DNA from 2 places in the Peribacillus sp. YIM B13482 genome. Region 1 is predicted to be linked to the other one. Evidence: riboswitches for the same ligand, from Rfam matches in the RefSeq annotation. Region 1 holds a riboswitch; the other holds the start of a gene.
What was found. Region 1 has a riboswitch for thiamine pyrophosphate ahead of ACFX4L_RS02450 (ABC transporter substrate-binding protein). Riboswitches for the same ligand answer to the same signal wherever they lie in the genome.
Positions count from the first base shown of each region.

Region 2: it holds a riboswitch for thiamine pyrophosphate, as region 1 does, so the genes downstream of both, thiC (phosphomethylpyrimidine synthase ThiC) here and ACFX4L_RS02450 (ABC transporter substrate-binding protein) in region 1, are expected to answer to the same signal.

Region 1 covers NZ_JBHZPF010000002.1:181,599-189,518, reverse strand. Annotated here, with positions in the region: gene ACFX4L_RS02465 (amidohydrolase) at 1-243, shown strand, start outside; gene rarD (EamA family transporter RarD) at 318-1,247, shown strand; gene ACFX4L_RS02455 (protein-glutamine gamma-glutamyltransferase) at 1,338-2,165, opposite strand; TPP riboswitch at 2,434-2,543, shown strand; gene ACFX4L_RS02450 (ABC transporter substrate-binding protein) at 2,678-3,682, shown strand; gene ACFX4L_RS02445 (thiamine-binding protein) at 3,694-3,978, shown strand; gene ACFX4L_RS02440 (ABC transporter permease) at 3,975-4,757, shown strand; gene ACFX4L_RS02435 (ABC transporter ATP-binding protein) at 4,741-5,481, shown strand; gene ACFX4L_RS02430 (TatD family hydrolase) at 5,500-6,270, shown strand; gene ACFX4L_RS02425 (NAD kinase) at 6,308-7,108, opposite strand; gene sppA (signal peptide peptidase SppA) at 7,313-7,920, shown strand, end outside.
Region 2 covers NZ_JBHZPF010000021.1:48,649-56,568, forward strand. Annotated here, with positions in the region: gene ACFX4L_RS12210 (DUF2243 domain-containing protein) at 1-249, shown strand, start outside; gene ACFX4L_RS12215 (cytochrome c oxidase assembly protein) at 239-1,024, shown strand; gene ACFX4L_RS12220 (carboxymuconolactone decarboxylase family protein) at 1,138-1,503, shown strand; gene ACFX4L_RS12225 (spore coat protein) at 1,575-2,204, opposite strand; gene ACFX4L_RS12230 (hypothetical protein) at 2,368-2,511, shown strand; gene ACFX4L_RS12235 (DUF3231 family protein) at 2,603-3,109, shown strand; gene thiC (phosphomethylpyrimidine synthase ThiC) at 3,396-5,177, opposite strand; TPP riboswitch at 5,313-5,427, opposite strand; gene ACFX4L_RS12245 (HAD family hydrolase) at 5,543-6,331, opposite strand; gene ACFX4L_RS12250 (histidine phosphatase family protein) at 6,507-7,040, opposite strand; gene ACFX4L_RS12255 (PdaC/SigV domain-containing protein) at 7,143-7,920, shown strand, end outside.

The DNA.
Region 1 (7,920 bases):
GAGGACAGTACCGTATATGGCTTGGATGAAAGGCTCTCCGTTCATGATGCCTTCGCACTTTATACAAAAGGGAGTGCTGCAGCTATCGGCCAGGAAAAACGCCGCGGTCAGATCATCAAAGGGTACGATGCAGATTTTACCGTGTTTAATCTGGATGTCTTTGCTGTTGTGCCGGATGATCTCCTGAAAGTTGAGGCGGTCATGACGGTCATAGATGACAGAATCATGTATGATAAAAAATAACAGTTGCAAAAAAAGAAATGGATACGCAAAATAGTTAGAATTCGATAAAGGAATTAATGGAAAGAAGGCAGGTTATGAAAGTGGATGAACAAAAAGAAGGGGCGATCTATGCAGCCCTTTCTTATATGATGTGGGGAGTCGTGCCAATTTACTGGAAGTTCCTTCAGGGAGTCGGAGCTACAGAAATCTTGGCTCAGAGGGTATTATGGTCTTTCGTCTTCATGCTGGTTTTATTGATGTTCATGAAAAAACGACAAGCGTTTCTTGATTATGTCAAAAACATATTGGGAAATCCCAAACTCTTTGCGGCGTTACTAACGGCCTCACTGCTCGTTACAGCTAATTGGGGAGTGTTCATCTGGGCCGTTAACTCAGGACGGATCCTTGACACGAGCCTTGGATATTATATCAATCCGCTAGTCAGTGTACTATTGGGAGTGATAGTTTTAAAAGAAAAATTGAGCGGGGCACAGATCATGTCGTTCCTGCTTGCAGGAATCGGGGTCTTGATCCTAGGCATTCATTTCGGTACGATCCCGTGGGTCTCTCTTGTTTTGGCCATGACCTTTGGATTATACGGCCTGGCAAAAAAAATGATCAAAGCCGAATCGGCGATCGGGCTGACGCTCGAAACGATGATGGTAACGCCTCTTGCCCTGGGTTACCTGATATACTTGATGAACCAATCAGAAATGCAATTCTTTACAGCAGGAAGCACAAGCTTGCTGTTGGTGGGCGGTGGGATTGTTACGGCCTTGCCTCTTTTATATTTTGCAAAGGGGGCGGAGAAGATCCCGTTATCGATGCTTGGGATTTTTCAGTATATCGCTCCGACCTTATCCTTACTGATCGGGGTATTCGTCTATCACGAAAGTTTTACAAAAGCGCATCTTTTAGCCTTTTTGTTCATATGGTCAGCCTTGGCTGTTTATACACTATCCATTACGAAATGGGGTCAGGCAAGTGCACGCAGGTTTAAAGGCAAAGGGAACATCGGTGCGTGAATAAGAAAAAATGCTTGGTGGTTCCATCCCCAAGCATTTTTTTTGCCTATATTTAAAGAAACCGGTTTTACGGCAGGAGAATTGCTTGAGTCATGAAAGATAAATCCTCGGACCTATTTCAGAAACAATCAAATCAGATAGGCTGACAAGACCGTGAACGGGCTTTGCACGGGAGATAGTTGGTTGGAATTGTCTATAGTAGGAACTATCCAGGCTAATGATATGCTTTGTCAGGAATGCTGAGATGGCGGCATTCGGCTTTCTATTGCTATTTAGTTCATCGATGATACCCTGTGCATTGGTAATCCCGATCCCGTGGCCATAAAAGAGGTCTTCTCCTAATAATATTGCATTCTCACCTTGCCATTCAGGTGTTTCCTCATCGTGATCAGGGTTTTTGAAGTAAAGGCAATCCCCTGGTAAATAATCCGTTCCTTGATGAACATGAAGAGCCATATTCTTCGGAGGGCGCCAGTCATATAGAAATAGGCTTGAAAAAAGATAGTCGAAATTCCTAGGGCCGATTAAATCCAAAATGGCCTTTAAAAAAGTGACGACTATCGCTGTACCGCATTCGAAAGCGTAAAGCGTTCCATTCAAGAAAATGTCCAGGAGTGCAACATGAGGGGCAATCCCTGGCTGAAGGGTAAAAGTGCCATCCTTTGAAAGGCGCCAATATTGTTTATTGGATGCCGATTCCTCAAGTGTGGAAAATTCTGCATCACTTTTATCCAACGCAAAAGCTGCCTCGATGACTCGGTGCCTCAGTTGTATATCGAAATTAAGGTATCCAAAGCTCCGATATTCAAAAATGTTAGAATCTTCCGCTAGCAATTGGAGAATTTCAAGCGATTTAGCAGATGCTATACCTGGTTGGATGTGACTGACATCTAATAATTTGTGATTAATCTTTATCATGATCATATCCACCTTTTGCTTTTGAAATTAAGGGCTTATAAAACCAGTACACAAAAAATGTCCACAGGTTATGCTCATTATATGAATACCTGCAAGGAAATGACTCTTTGAACGTGTCAGGCACGTAAACGAGAATGATTGGAATGGCATGATGTTTTGCTAGATATCCTTTAACGCAAGGGAAACCTTTCCAATTAATGAGAAGAAGCAAATTAGTATTCCTTTTTCCCCATGAATTGATATAATGGGAGAGAAAAGTTCATATGTGCGAGAAATGTAGGGGGGCCAGTACTGCTGGCTGAGATTGCGTCCTTTAGATGCTGACTCTTTGAACCTGATCTGGATGATGCCAGCGGAGGGAACATATTATTACTGACTTTCTGTTTTGTATGTTAAGCGTCCGAATTCATCTTCGGGCGTTTTTTGTTTTTTTACCGGTATTGGAATGGACCCTGGCGCCTCATTATGGTTTCGGCATATGGATCTTATATGATGTGTAGGAGGATAATAGTTTGAATAAATTCTTACCACTGTTAACTTCGTTGTTCCTTTTGGCTGGATGTGGGGCAGGCGGAACTAATGAAAAAGAAGAATCATCTAAAAAAGAAGGCAATAAAGAATTAAAAAAGGTATCGGTCGTGCTTGATTGGACACCGAATACAAACCATACAGGATTGTATGTAGCCAAGGAAAAAGGGTATTTCAAAGAACAAGGTCTGGATGTGGAAATTATCATGCCAGGCGAAGCTGGAGCTGATAAACTTGTGGCTTCAGGGAAATCTGAATTTGGCGTGAGCTACCAGGAGGGCATTACGCAGGCCCGCGTGCAAGGCGTTCCGATTGTTTCGCTAGCTGCTGTCATCCAGCATAATACCTCTGGATTCGCTTCACCTGCGGCAAAAAACATTAAAACTCCCAAGGATTTTGAAGGGAAAACGTATGGTGGCTGGGGGTCTCCAGTTGAAAAGGCCATTATTGATTCACTTATGAAAAAAGAAAATGCCGATGTAAATAAAGTGGATATAGTGAATACAGGGGACACAGATTTTTTCACTTCGGTTAAAAGGGATATAGATTTCGCCTGGATTTATTATGGGTGGACAGGTATCGAGGCTGAGTTGCGGAATGAAAAGCTTAATATGGTTTACTTAACCGAATACTCTGATAAGCTTGATTACTATACGCCTGTTTTGACAACAAATGAAAAGATGATTAAAGAGGATCCTGAGACTGTTAAAGCATTCGTTCATGCAGCTTCGAAAGGGTACCAGTTTGCAATTAAGAATCCTGATGATGCAGCGGACATATTAATTAAGTCTGCACCTGATCTAGATCCAAAACTAGTGAAGAAAAGCCAGGAGTGGCTTGCAGATAAGTATCAGGATGATGCTCCGCGTTGGGGTGAACAAAAGCTTGAAATCTGGAAGAATTATAGTGATTGGATGAAGGAAAATAAGCTTCTTGAAGGTGATTTCAATCCTGAAAAGGCATTTACCAATGAATTTTTACCAAAATAGGAGGAAATACAATGGCCAATTCATTAATTAGTATACAAATCATTCCTAAAGGGGAAAATGTCATCCCCATGGTCGATGAAGCAATCAAGATCATTGATGAATCAGGTGTCAAGTATGAGGTTCACCCGCTAGAAACAACAATGGAGGGTGAGCTATCCGAGCTTTTTGCCGTGATAGAAAAAATGAATGTAAGAATGATTGAATTAGGCTCGCCGAATGTCATTTCCCAAGTGAAGATACTATATCAGCCAAGCGGGATTACGATGGATACGTTAACGGAGAAATATCGGGCATGATCAAAAGGGGAATTTGGAAGAAGGGGGCTCCCTTCTTTCTTTTATTATGTTTGCTGATAGTATGGGAATCAATGACAGTCTTATTAAAGGTTGAAAAATGGCTGCTTCCCGCTCCATCAGCCATTTTCATTGAAGGAATTGAGTCGTCCCGTAATCTTTTTGGACACCTTATATCAACAACTGAGCTTGCGTTATCGGGTTTTCTTATTGGAAGCTGTATCGGTTTATTGATTGCTGCAATCTTACACCTGTTTCCAGGTGTGAAGGACGCGGTTTATCCTCTGCTCATACTCTCGCAAAATATACCAATCATAGTTTTGGCACCGCTTTTAGTGATCTGGTTTGGCTTTGGCATGCTGCCTAAGTTAATTGTGATTTCACTCGTATGTTTTTTTCCGGTTGCGGTTGCTTCATTGGACGGTTTTCGCCAGACACCTTACGAACTTAAGCATTATTTCAAGATGATGGGAGCGGGGAAAAACCAGTTATTTTGGAAGCTGGAACTTCCCCACTCGATCCCGTTCATTTTCTCAGGCCTAAAAATTTCGGCCACCTATAGTATAATGGGTGCGGTTATTTCGGAATGGCTTGGGGCTAAATCGGGGATTGGTGTTTATATGACGCTCGCTTCCTCCGCGTTTCGGACAGATCGGGTGTTTGTTGCCATTTTCATCATTATGGGAATGAGCCTTCTCTTTTTTGGAATCATCACATTCCTGGAGAAATATTTAGTTTCATGGAAGAGAAAGGAGGGTGAAAGGGATGATGCTGGAAATTAAAGATGTCTCCTTTTCTTTCGATGGTAAACAGAATATTTTAGAGAATATGAATTTCCATGTAGATGATGGGGAATTTGTCACAATCCTAGGACCATCTGGCAGCGGTAAAAGTACGTTGTTCCACTTGATAGGCGGTATTCTGAAGCCGGATCAGGGCATCATTTCGTTGGATGGTAAAAAGATAAATGGCTTTAAGGGCCATATAAGCTATATGCCGCAGCAGCCATCCCTTTTACCTTGGAGAACGGTGTTGGATAATGTTTTGCTTGGAAGTGAGCTTGCTGGGATAAGAGACAAAGAAATGGCAAAAGCCCTTTTGTTGAAAGCTGGATTAGAAGAGTATGTGAAGGCATATCCGCATGAACTATCTGGGGGCATGAAGCAAAGGGCCGCTTTCATTCGAAGCATCTTAAGTCGACAGGACTTGATGTGCCTGGACGAACCCTTTTCTGCTCTGGATGAACTGACAAGATTGGAAATGCAAAAATGGCTGTTGTCTGTTTGGGAACAAAATCGGAGATCTGTGCTTTTTGTTACCCACAGCATAGATGAAGCGGTTTTCCTTTCAGATAGAATTTATGTGTTATCAGCAAAACCGGCTGCTGTCATCAAAGAAGTGAAAGTTCCATTTCCAAGGCCAAGAAGTGAGGAACAATTTCTAAGTGATGAATTTTTAAATTTGAAGAGAGAGTTATATGCCGCACTAAAGCCAACCCTTTCTTAAGTCAGGAGGAAATTGAAAATGAAGATCATCGACAGCCATATCCATTTGGATAGGTATGATGAAAGTGAACAGAAGCAGATTCTCTCTGATATGGAAAAGGTGCATTTGGAATCATTGGTGACAGTTTCCATGAATTTAACCTCTTCCATAAACAATGACCAGCTTTCACTCAAAGATTCACGAATTAAGCCTGCCTTCGGCTTTCATCCCGAGCAGCCCCTCCCGAGTAAAGAGGAAGTGAACGAATTATTGTATTGGATGCGGGAACATCGTCATAATATGGTTGCTGTAGGTGAGATCGGACTCCCGTATTACTTAAGGCAGGAAAATCCCAATATGGATACGTCAGGTTATGTAGAGATACTGGAAAGGTTGCTGGCTTTTGCTAAAGAGGTTGAAAAGCCGGTTATCCTTCATGCCGTCTATGGCGATGCCCCCATCGTTTGCGACCTTTTGGATAAGCATCAAATCACAAAGGCACACTTTCATTGGTTTAAAGGTGATATCAGGACAGTCGAAAGAATGGCCGAAAAGGGGTACCGCATTTCGATTACACCTGATGTTTGTTATGAGAGGGAAATACAGGAATTGGTTTTTGCATACCCACTTAAGCTGATGATGATTGAAACGGATGGCCCATGGCCGTTTGAAGGGGTTTTCAAAGGGAAATGGACGCACCCGGGCATGATGCATGAAAGTGTTCGTCAAATTGCTTCGATTAAAGGATTGCCAATTGAGGATGTCTATGAAATCCTTTATCAAAATACGAAAGATTTTTACCATATATAAAAGGTACCGGACATATCCGGTACCTTTATTAGTTAGTTCAAAGAAAGGTCCTTTTCACCTTTTCCCAAAAGGAATTATCCTTAAGCTTAACGGTCTTGATGACTTTACCGCTTAACCGGACCTTGACCTTTTCAACATGATTGATGCTTAATGCTTCATTGTCCATTCCGATGATCGGGTAGCTTGGCCCGTTTTGTTCAAGGTGGACGGTCAACGTCCTATTGCCGCTTAGGATGAATGAAGAACCTAGGGTCCGATAGGAATTATTATTGATGGATGCGAGCTCGCTCACTTGAAAACAAGGGAGAAGCGGATCCACAACGGCCCCGTTTACCGATTTATTATAGGCGGTGCTTCCGGTCGGGGTCGCAATGATGATTCCGTCGCCGCGAAAAGTTTCAAAATGGAGTTGATCAATGAAAATATCCATGATGAACGTTTTGGTTATGGAAGTCCGGATACTGAGTTCATTGAGGGCATAAAAGGAGGGCTGATCGTCCAACTGGATATCGATGGTTGGATATTTACGCACCTCGATTTGCTCTCTTGTCATGGCATCGATCATTTTATCCGTGTCTTCCAAGTGGAAATCGCAATACATATTCAAGTTACCTGTGGTGGAAATGCCTGCATATAAACAATCATCCCTGAACCCGGTTTTACGGGCTGCCTGCAGGAATGTGCCGTCATCACCTATGCTTACGATGATGTTGGCCTTTGTGAAATCTTGGATGACTTCATATGAATGCTGTTTCGCTAAGTCCGATAAGTATTCGATCTTGTTAAGTATTTCTGTATTCGGTGCATGGAAAAAATAAATATTCCTGCGAGTGTTCATCATGTTCCCCCCTAGTATGATTGGTGATGAAAGGGCTTTCTTTTTCCTGTTCAGGTAAATGCAGATCGTGCAAAATGCACCAATGCATTTCCAATTAGAGGATTATTTGCTACAATTTTATATGTCTAGTTTATCATGGAATGAAACATTAATGTATGCAGTTCGTATGATAAGAAGGATACATATATTTAAGGGGGAAAACAGATGAATGGAAAACGTTGGGCGGCACTTGGAATTGCAGCCGTTTTATTTTTTGTCTCTATTGCTGTAGGGACGGCTACAACTCTATTTACAGCGGATACGGAAAATATCATTGATGAATTATTTGCTTCTGAAAGTGCATTTAACGAGGAAGTCATAGAAGGCGATGATTTTTCTAATGTTATTGCAGTATTCGATGTAGAGGGAACGATTCAAGATACAGGAGAAGCTTCATTACTAAGTTCAGCAACATATAATCACCGTGCCTTCATGGATAAGCTGAAGATGGCAGAGGAAAATGATGATATCAAAGGAATCATACTAAGGGTGAATTCTCCTGGCGGCGGTGTCGTAGAAAGTGCTGAGATCTATGATAAGATCCTTGATATTAAAAAAGTGAAAAAACCTGTCTATGTTTCAATGGGATCAATGGCGGCTTCCGGAGGATATTATATTTCTGCGCCAGCCGATAAGATTTACGCCAGCCCAGAAACGATGACGGGTTCACTAGGTGTCATCATGCATGGGTATAATTACGAGAAGCTGGCCAAGAAGTATGGCGTTGAGTTCGAAACCATCAAAAGCGGACCACACAAAGATATTATGAGCCC
Region 2 (7,920 bases), on a different contig from region 1:
AAGGGTTTATGGCTGAAAAGGTGGACAGGGGGAGTATTGCTAGGGGCAGGTTCTTTTCAGTTATATGACGGTACCATCCAGCACAAGCTCATGCGTCTTCATCAGATCCGTTACAATGTCGATATTCTCCCATACGACTTGATTTGGAACATTGCAGCCACTGTCATGATTTTGATCGGCATTTCCCTTATCATTCGAACTCGGCGCAGCTTACTTAAAATGAAAGCAGAAGGCCGCTATGCACAGTAATGGTCATATTCAAAATGATAATGGAGCTCTCTTTGAATCGATTTTATTAATTCTACCCGCGCTTATTATAGTGATCTATATTGCAGCTGTCGTAATTTCGAGCCGCCGCTATCAAAAATGGCCCTTATACCGTACGTTCTTATGGATCCTTGGCATCATCTGTGCAGCTTCTGCAATCATTGGCCCCATAGCCAATCGCGCGCATATGGACTTCACTGCGCATATGGTTGGTCATTTACTGCTTGGAATGATTGCACCCATCCTACTCGTGCTTGCTGCTCCCATTACTCTTGCACTGCGAACACTTGATGTACAATCAGCAAGACGCCTTTCAAAGTTGTTGAAAAGTTGGCCGCTGCGTATTTTAAGTAATCCAACCATTGCTTCCGCGCTAAATATTGGGGGACTCTGGATACTTTATACGACTGGGTTATATGGGTTGATGCATCAAAGTGCCCTTCTACATGCATTAGTGCATTTTCACGTGTTCATAGCGGGTTATCTATTCACTGCGTCTATGATTTATATGGACCCTGCGCCCCACAGGTTCAGCTTCATGTTTCGAGCTATCATATTTACAATTTCACTGGCCGGCCATGATATCCTTTCTAAATATATTTTTGCCCATCCTCCAAGCGGAGTCACCAAGGAACAAGCGGAAAATGGAGGAATGTTAATGTACTATGCCGGTGATGCCATCGACGTTACACTTATCTGCATCCTATGCTATCAATGGTTCAAAGCCACCCGGCCTAAGGGATCACTTGCCTTGTAGGAAGGACGGTTCTATGATTACTTCGGTAAACTCCTGTGTTTCTGTTTAATCGTTCATTGTTTAGCTCATACTAATTTTTGATGAAAAAAATTTAGGATGGAGCTGAATGGAAAATGGAATTTGAAGCTAACAATTCTACTGAAAATGCTCTTCGTGATTATAAAGCTGGAATCGGTGCCTTTACGCATAAAATGCCTGATTTAGCTGAGAAATTCAATTCGTTTACGGAAGAGTGCTTTAAAGAAGGACAATTATCCAAGAAAGAAAAACAGCTTATCGCACTAGGAATAAGCTTATATTCGCAAGATGAATATTGTATTATCTATCATACTAAAGGATGTCTTGATCAAGGCTGTTCCGAACAAGACATTCTTGAAGCCATTGGTGTGACCGCAGCATTTGGCGGAGGAGCCACCATGAGTCAGGCTGTAACCCTCGTCCAGGAATGCATTCAGGAAATAAATCAGATGAAACAATGATAAAGAAGGGATAGGACAATTTGTCCTACCCCTTCTTTATGTTTGACAAAGGAATCCAAAAACCATGTCATTTAATGACTAATGTTGTTATTTCCTTGTGCGGGTGCATATGAATTCATCATTTGTTGCATATCCTGCTGTGCAAGCTGTGGAACTTGGTAGTAATGATGTTTGTTTTGATATAACGAAATCTCATATGCCATTTCAATGCAGTTCGGAACGGAATCTGCAAACACACGGCGAACCACCGGATTCGTTATTTCAAGCGCTGCCATCGCTTTCATGGATGCTGCAGACTTAACAGCTCCAAGCATCAAGCCTGCAATGCACTCATCTGTAATTTCCGACACGGATTGCAAAGGTTTCTTTGGCTGGGTTGGTGTCAATCCATATATAAAATCATTACCTTGATTCATTTTGTAGCTCTGGGTTGGTTTAGAAGGATCTTGACCCGTTTGGAAGCACTCCAATGAAATATTATATTCATCTTGGATGAACTGATATTGACGATCCAGAATGTCCATCAATTCCTGATCCTGAGCATGCTGACGCAAAAGCATGTAAGTGTTTAAAGTTCCAATCGTTCCCGACAACACTTCATGTACATCGAATACTTCGTGACCACCGTGATTCATTTGTGGGGGAATAGCACCCGTTTGCATGTTCTGGTGTACTTGACCTTGTTGATTTTGATTTTGCATTTTATTTCCCTCCTCGTTTCATCAATGATGTGAACAAGCTTAGTATGTTAAAAACCAACAGGATTATTCAATTTAAACTCTTCCGCCCTACATCATGTTGTCTGTATAAAAAAAGCCTGATGTTCTAAACTATAAACACTTTATATGTATGGGAGGATTTCAAATGACTCATAAATGCTTCTATTGTACTGATGACACGGAAGAAAAAAAAATCCATGTCGTAACATTTCAAGTTACTGACACGGATAGAAATGAAATGCTCTGTGATGAATGTTATCAAGAATGGCTACAAGGAATAAAAGGCTAAATTACCCTCTAACATTTCCAAACATTAACTCATGGATTCAGGATTAGTACAGGGTAACTTAAATGCGTAAAATAGTTCAAGGAGGATGGTTATGGGAATTTTAAGCGGAAACCCAAAAGAAGAGCCTATGCATTACGGAGAGGTATTTGGTACATGGGCATTTCTAACAACAAAAGGGTTAATTGCATGTCATCAAACAATGCTCAATCACACTGGTGACAAGGACCTGCATAAATTACTTGTAGAAGTAATAAATCAAGGGAAACAGGAAAATGACCAAATTGAATTATTATTAAAAGAAAATAACGTAGGACTGCCTCCATCACCACCTGAAAGGCCTAAAGCTAATTTAGAGGATATTCCCGTTGGGGCACGTCTTCAAGATCCTGAAATCTCTGCTTCAGTATCAATCGATATTAATGCAGGATTAGTTGCTTGCAGCCAGATCATGGGTCAATGCATCCGCGAAGATATCGCAGTGATGTTCGCACAATTCAATGCAAAAAAAGCAGCATTGGGTGCTCATTTCCTAAGATTAAATAAGGAAAAAGGATGGCTGGTCCCTCCCCCTCTTCATATTAATAAAACAAGTTTGTAATGAAATATCCCCTTAATCATGTTGACTTTATGATTGAATGCCCCACATGATTAAGGGATTAATTCCGATAACGAAAGGACGATTAAGGAATCACTACCATTGCAGACTTTCGATTAAGTAGCACTTTGTACATTGTTGACTATAATCATTTTTTACAAATTCATGATTACAATTCTCCCGAAAAATGTTCAGCTCTCTTTTTAGCTGTTCCAATTGAGTTTCCAACTGTTTCATTTCAACTTTTATCTGGATTACCCGATTCATCGAATTCTCCCTTTCGTCCGAATCATTGATAGATTTCTCCGTCCGTTTTCCTAAATTCATTCGCTTTTTCTTTAAGCCCTTCATCGATTACCGACTCAAAACCCAGGCCCTTTTCTTTTGCCAAATCACGGATGTCCTGGGAGATTCTCATACTGCAGAATTTAGGTCCGCACATTGAACAGAAATGGGCTGTTTTGGCACCTTCAGCCGGAAGAGTTTCGTCGTGATATTCAACCGCCCTTTCAGGGTCGAGAGAAAGATTGAACTGATCTCTCCAACGAAATTCGAATCTAGCCTTCGAAAGGGCATCATCCCGTTTTTGTGCATCCTTATGGCCCTTTGCAAGGTCAGCTGCGTGGGCTGCAATTTTATAAGTAATGACCCCTACTCGAACATCCTCTTTATTCGGAAGTCCCAAATGCTCTTTCGGTGTCACATAACATAACATGGCAGTTCCAAACCATCCAATCATTGCAGCACCAATCGCAGAAGTAATATGATCGTATCCAGGAGCTATATCCGTTGTTAAAGGTCCTAAGGTATAGAATGGAGCTTCTTGACAGACTTCCAGCTGCTTATCCATATTTTCTTTAATCAAATGCATCGGTACGTGACCGGGTCCTTCCACCATGACTTGAACATCGTGCTTCCAAGCAATCTTCGTCAGTTCCCCCAGTGTTTCCAATTCAGCAAATTGCGCCTCATCGTTTGCATCTGCAATGGATCCAGGACGGAGGCCGTCACCTAATGAGAAAGAAACATCATATGCCTTCATGATTTCACAAATCTCTTCAAAGTGAGTATAGAGGAAGCTTTCTTGGTGGTGGGCCAAGCACCATTGTGCCATGATGGACCCCCCTCGTGAAACAATTCCCGTAACTCGCTTTGCTGTTAAAGGGATGTACCGCAAAAGCACACCAGCGTGTATGGTGAAGTAATCGACACCTTGCTCGGCCTGCTCGATTAATGTATCCCGAAAAACTTCCCAATTTAAATCTTCCGCGACTCCATTCACTTTTTCCAATGCTTGATATATTGGAACCGTCCCAACTGGCACTGGTGAATTCCTGATAATCCATTCCCGGGTCGTGTGAATATTCTTTCCGGTGGATAAATCCATTATGTTGTCGGCTCCCCAACGTGTAGCCCAAGTCATTTTCTCCACTTCATCTTCGATCGATGAACTAACAGCTGAGTTTCCTATATTCGCATTTATTTTCACATGAAAATTACGTCCGATGATCATTGGCTCACTTTCAGGATGGTTAATATTTGCCGGAATGATCGCCCTACCGCTAGCTACCTCTTCTCTTACAAACTCAGGGGCAACATTTTCCCTGATTGAAATGAACTCCATTTCTGGGGTGATGATACCTTTACGGGCATAATGAAGCTGGGTTACGTTTTTCCCTTTCATTGCACGCAATGGCTTTCTTTTCAATCCCGGAAAAATTTCAGCTTTGGATTGTGACTCCACTTTTTTATACCCATTATCTTCGGGTTTTATTTCACGTCCTTCATACTCTTCAACGTCTTCACGTTCCAAGACCCAATTGCGTCTAATCGGGGCAAGGCCTTTATGAATATCAATGGGATATTCTGAATCCGTATATGAACCGCTTGTGTCATAAACCCGCAAAGGCGGATTCTCCTCTTCGCCGAATGCACCTGTAGTGGGACTTAGTTTAATTTCACGCATAGGTACTTTAATATCAGGTCTCGATCCCTCAACATACACTTTTTTACTCCCGGCAAAACTGGACATAATTGAAACGTTCATGTCATTTACTGAATTACTCATCATGATTTCATTTCTCCTTTTTAAGTTCATTTAAAAAGGACAAAATCCAATCCATTTCGCACGAAAAAACCGGATCTCATATTTAAGACCCGGCTAACGTTAGTATGACTACAGAAATGACCAAATGAAATGTCATTGTTTAGTAGATTCTAACTTCCCCACGCTGGTATGAACCAGATCAGGTCCTGAGGGTTAAGAAGCATAAGCGCTTCTCTCTCAGCCCAACTGTTATTGGACACCCCTAGTCTGAATAATTTAATTGATTACAGGGTAACTATATATCACCCTTTTCATTCTGTATATAATTTGAAAGTCCTAATACTTTAGGTCACTCTCTCCAAATTCGTTACTTGGAGAAGGATCACCAATTAATTTTCCAGGCTCTCAAGGATTGGGAAAAGCTCCTCTAAATGCTTGATTTCATAGGTTGGAAGCACTTCATTCCGTTCCTTATCATGGCGATTTATCCAAACCGACTTTATACCTACCCGTGATGCTCCAAGGATATCCGTCATTAAATTATCGCCGACCATCAATACTTCATCCTTATCAAGTTCCATGATCTCCAAAGCATGCTCAAAAATGGAGGCATCCGGTTTACCTCGTCCAAAAGCTCCAGAAATGACGATTTGATCGAAATAAGGAACTAGTTCAGGTGTAATTTCAAGTTTAGTATTTTGGAGTTCAGGAGAACCGTTTGTCAACAATAGCATTTTGTACTTCCCTTTTAATTCATCTAACACACGGAATGATTCTTCATAAATAAATGGCTTTTTACGTCTCTCTGCAGGGAAACGTTCTGCCAGTTCGAGCCCAAATGCCGGGTCATCGATCCCTAATGCCTTCAAGCCTCTCGTCCATGCTTCTTTCCGATAATTTGGTGCAATCACGGCCATCTTCCGGAATTCATCATGATCATCCTGAAAATTTCCCCACAGTCCTTCAAATGGGTTGATTCCGATCATTTGTGTAAATTCATAGGTATCGTAAGAAGAATAAAGCTCACGCGCTTCCTTCCGAACCGCTTCTTCAAACTCGTCGACATTTAAATCATATTTCTCCTTAGCCACTTCACATGTGGCCACAAAAGCCTCTTTTACACTTTTCTGATCCCATAGTAATGTATCATCTAAATCAAAAAAAACTGCCTTCACCAAATTGTCCAACCTCTTTCCCTATTATTGAATTCGTAAAAATTACACTATTACAATAATAAACCACAACCAACGGAAAAAGAATAACTAATCGGAAAAGGCCTGCATCTTTCTTAAGCAAAATGTTCAATATACCAGACTTACCTTCTATCGTGGGAAACCCTATATTTTTGACTTATCATCTTTCGAATACATACAGCTTTCCATTACCGGCAATCTTGAATTTTGGACCGGTGAACCCCCGTCGGATCAGCTCTTTCCTCATATAAACCATTAGGGCGGCATGACTCACGATCAGAACATCCCTTTCCCCCTTTGCAAAAACTTCATCCAATACTTTATTGATCCTTCGTTCGGCGATCTTAATTTCCGCCCTTGTCTCCTTGTTGAACTGCGAGCAGCAGCGAATCCAGATGGCCCAAAGGATGAACGGCAGCTTCACCTTCCCTTTGAGAGGGGGAGAAGGTATTTCCCGCAGCTCCTCCATCCGATGAACCGTACCTGGATAAATATGTTCCGCTGTCTTGACAGCTCTCGACATATCACTGCAATAACATTCCTGCCATTCCTCCACGCCAAGTAAAGTCGTTCCATAAATAATATCCGCTGCATCATAGTCCACAAACCATTGCTTCATATCATCCGCCGTCACAGATTTCCCAGTAGGGAATTCATGTGCCACCTTAAAATGCCGTACTAAACCAATTTTCATTTCTTTCTCCTCTTTAGCTTTTGAATTATAAAATTAACTTTCTATTTGATCCACCAACTTATATAATAGGTAATGTAAAAATTATACAAAGGTGGTAATTGAATGCTATCCAAGAATTTCACTAAGATTTTCCTTGCTGTCGCATTAACTTTTACATGCATCTCTTTTTTACTGATAAAAATCGACTTTGTCTCCGCAGCCACTACAGAAAACGCAACGGTAAACACGAAGAATTCCCCTTTATCTGTTAGAAGTGGTCCCGGCACCAGCTATAAAAAAGTAGGATCGTTGGAGAAAGGGAAAGCCGTAACCGTTTATTCGAAAACAAAATCCGGCTGGTCGGAAATTCGGTACAATGGAAAAAAAGCCTATGTATCTACTAAATATTTAAAATTTAGCAATGTGAAGATAACCAAGAAAAAGTATAAAAATATTAGTGACTTGTCGTATCCGCAAGTATCAGGACTAAAAAGTAAAGCAGCTCAGGATAAAATTAATCAGGTGTTAACTAAGCATGCCAAGGATGCCTATTCCTTTTATCTGCAAGCAAAAAAGGATAGGGAAAAAGATAAAAATGAGGAATGGTGCAAAGAATCCCCATACACTTGCCAGTATAGTTACAGTATTTCGTATAAAGTGAAATTCAACCAGGATGAAAAGCTAAGCATTCTTATTGACGATTACTCCTATAGCGGTGGAGCTCATGGAATGGGATACACAACATCCTATAATTTTAAAGTGTCTTCCGGTAAACAGGTGAAAATCAGTGAAATCCTCACATCCAAAGTGAAATATACGAAGGTGCAGAAATATGCTTTTGACTACATGAGGAAAAGAGATAGTTTTTATGTTAAAAAACAGAGCGATGTTCCCGTCAATA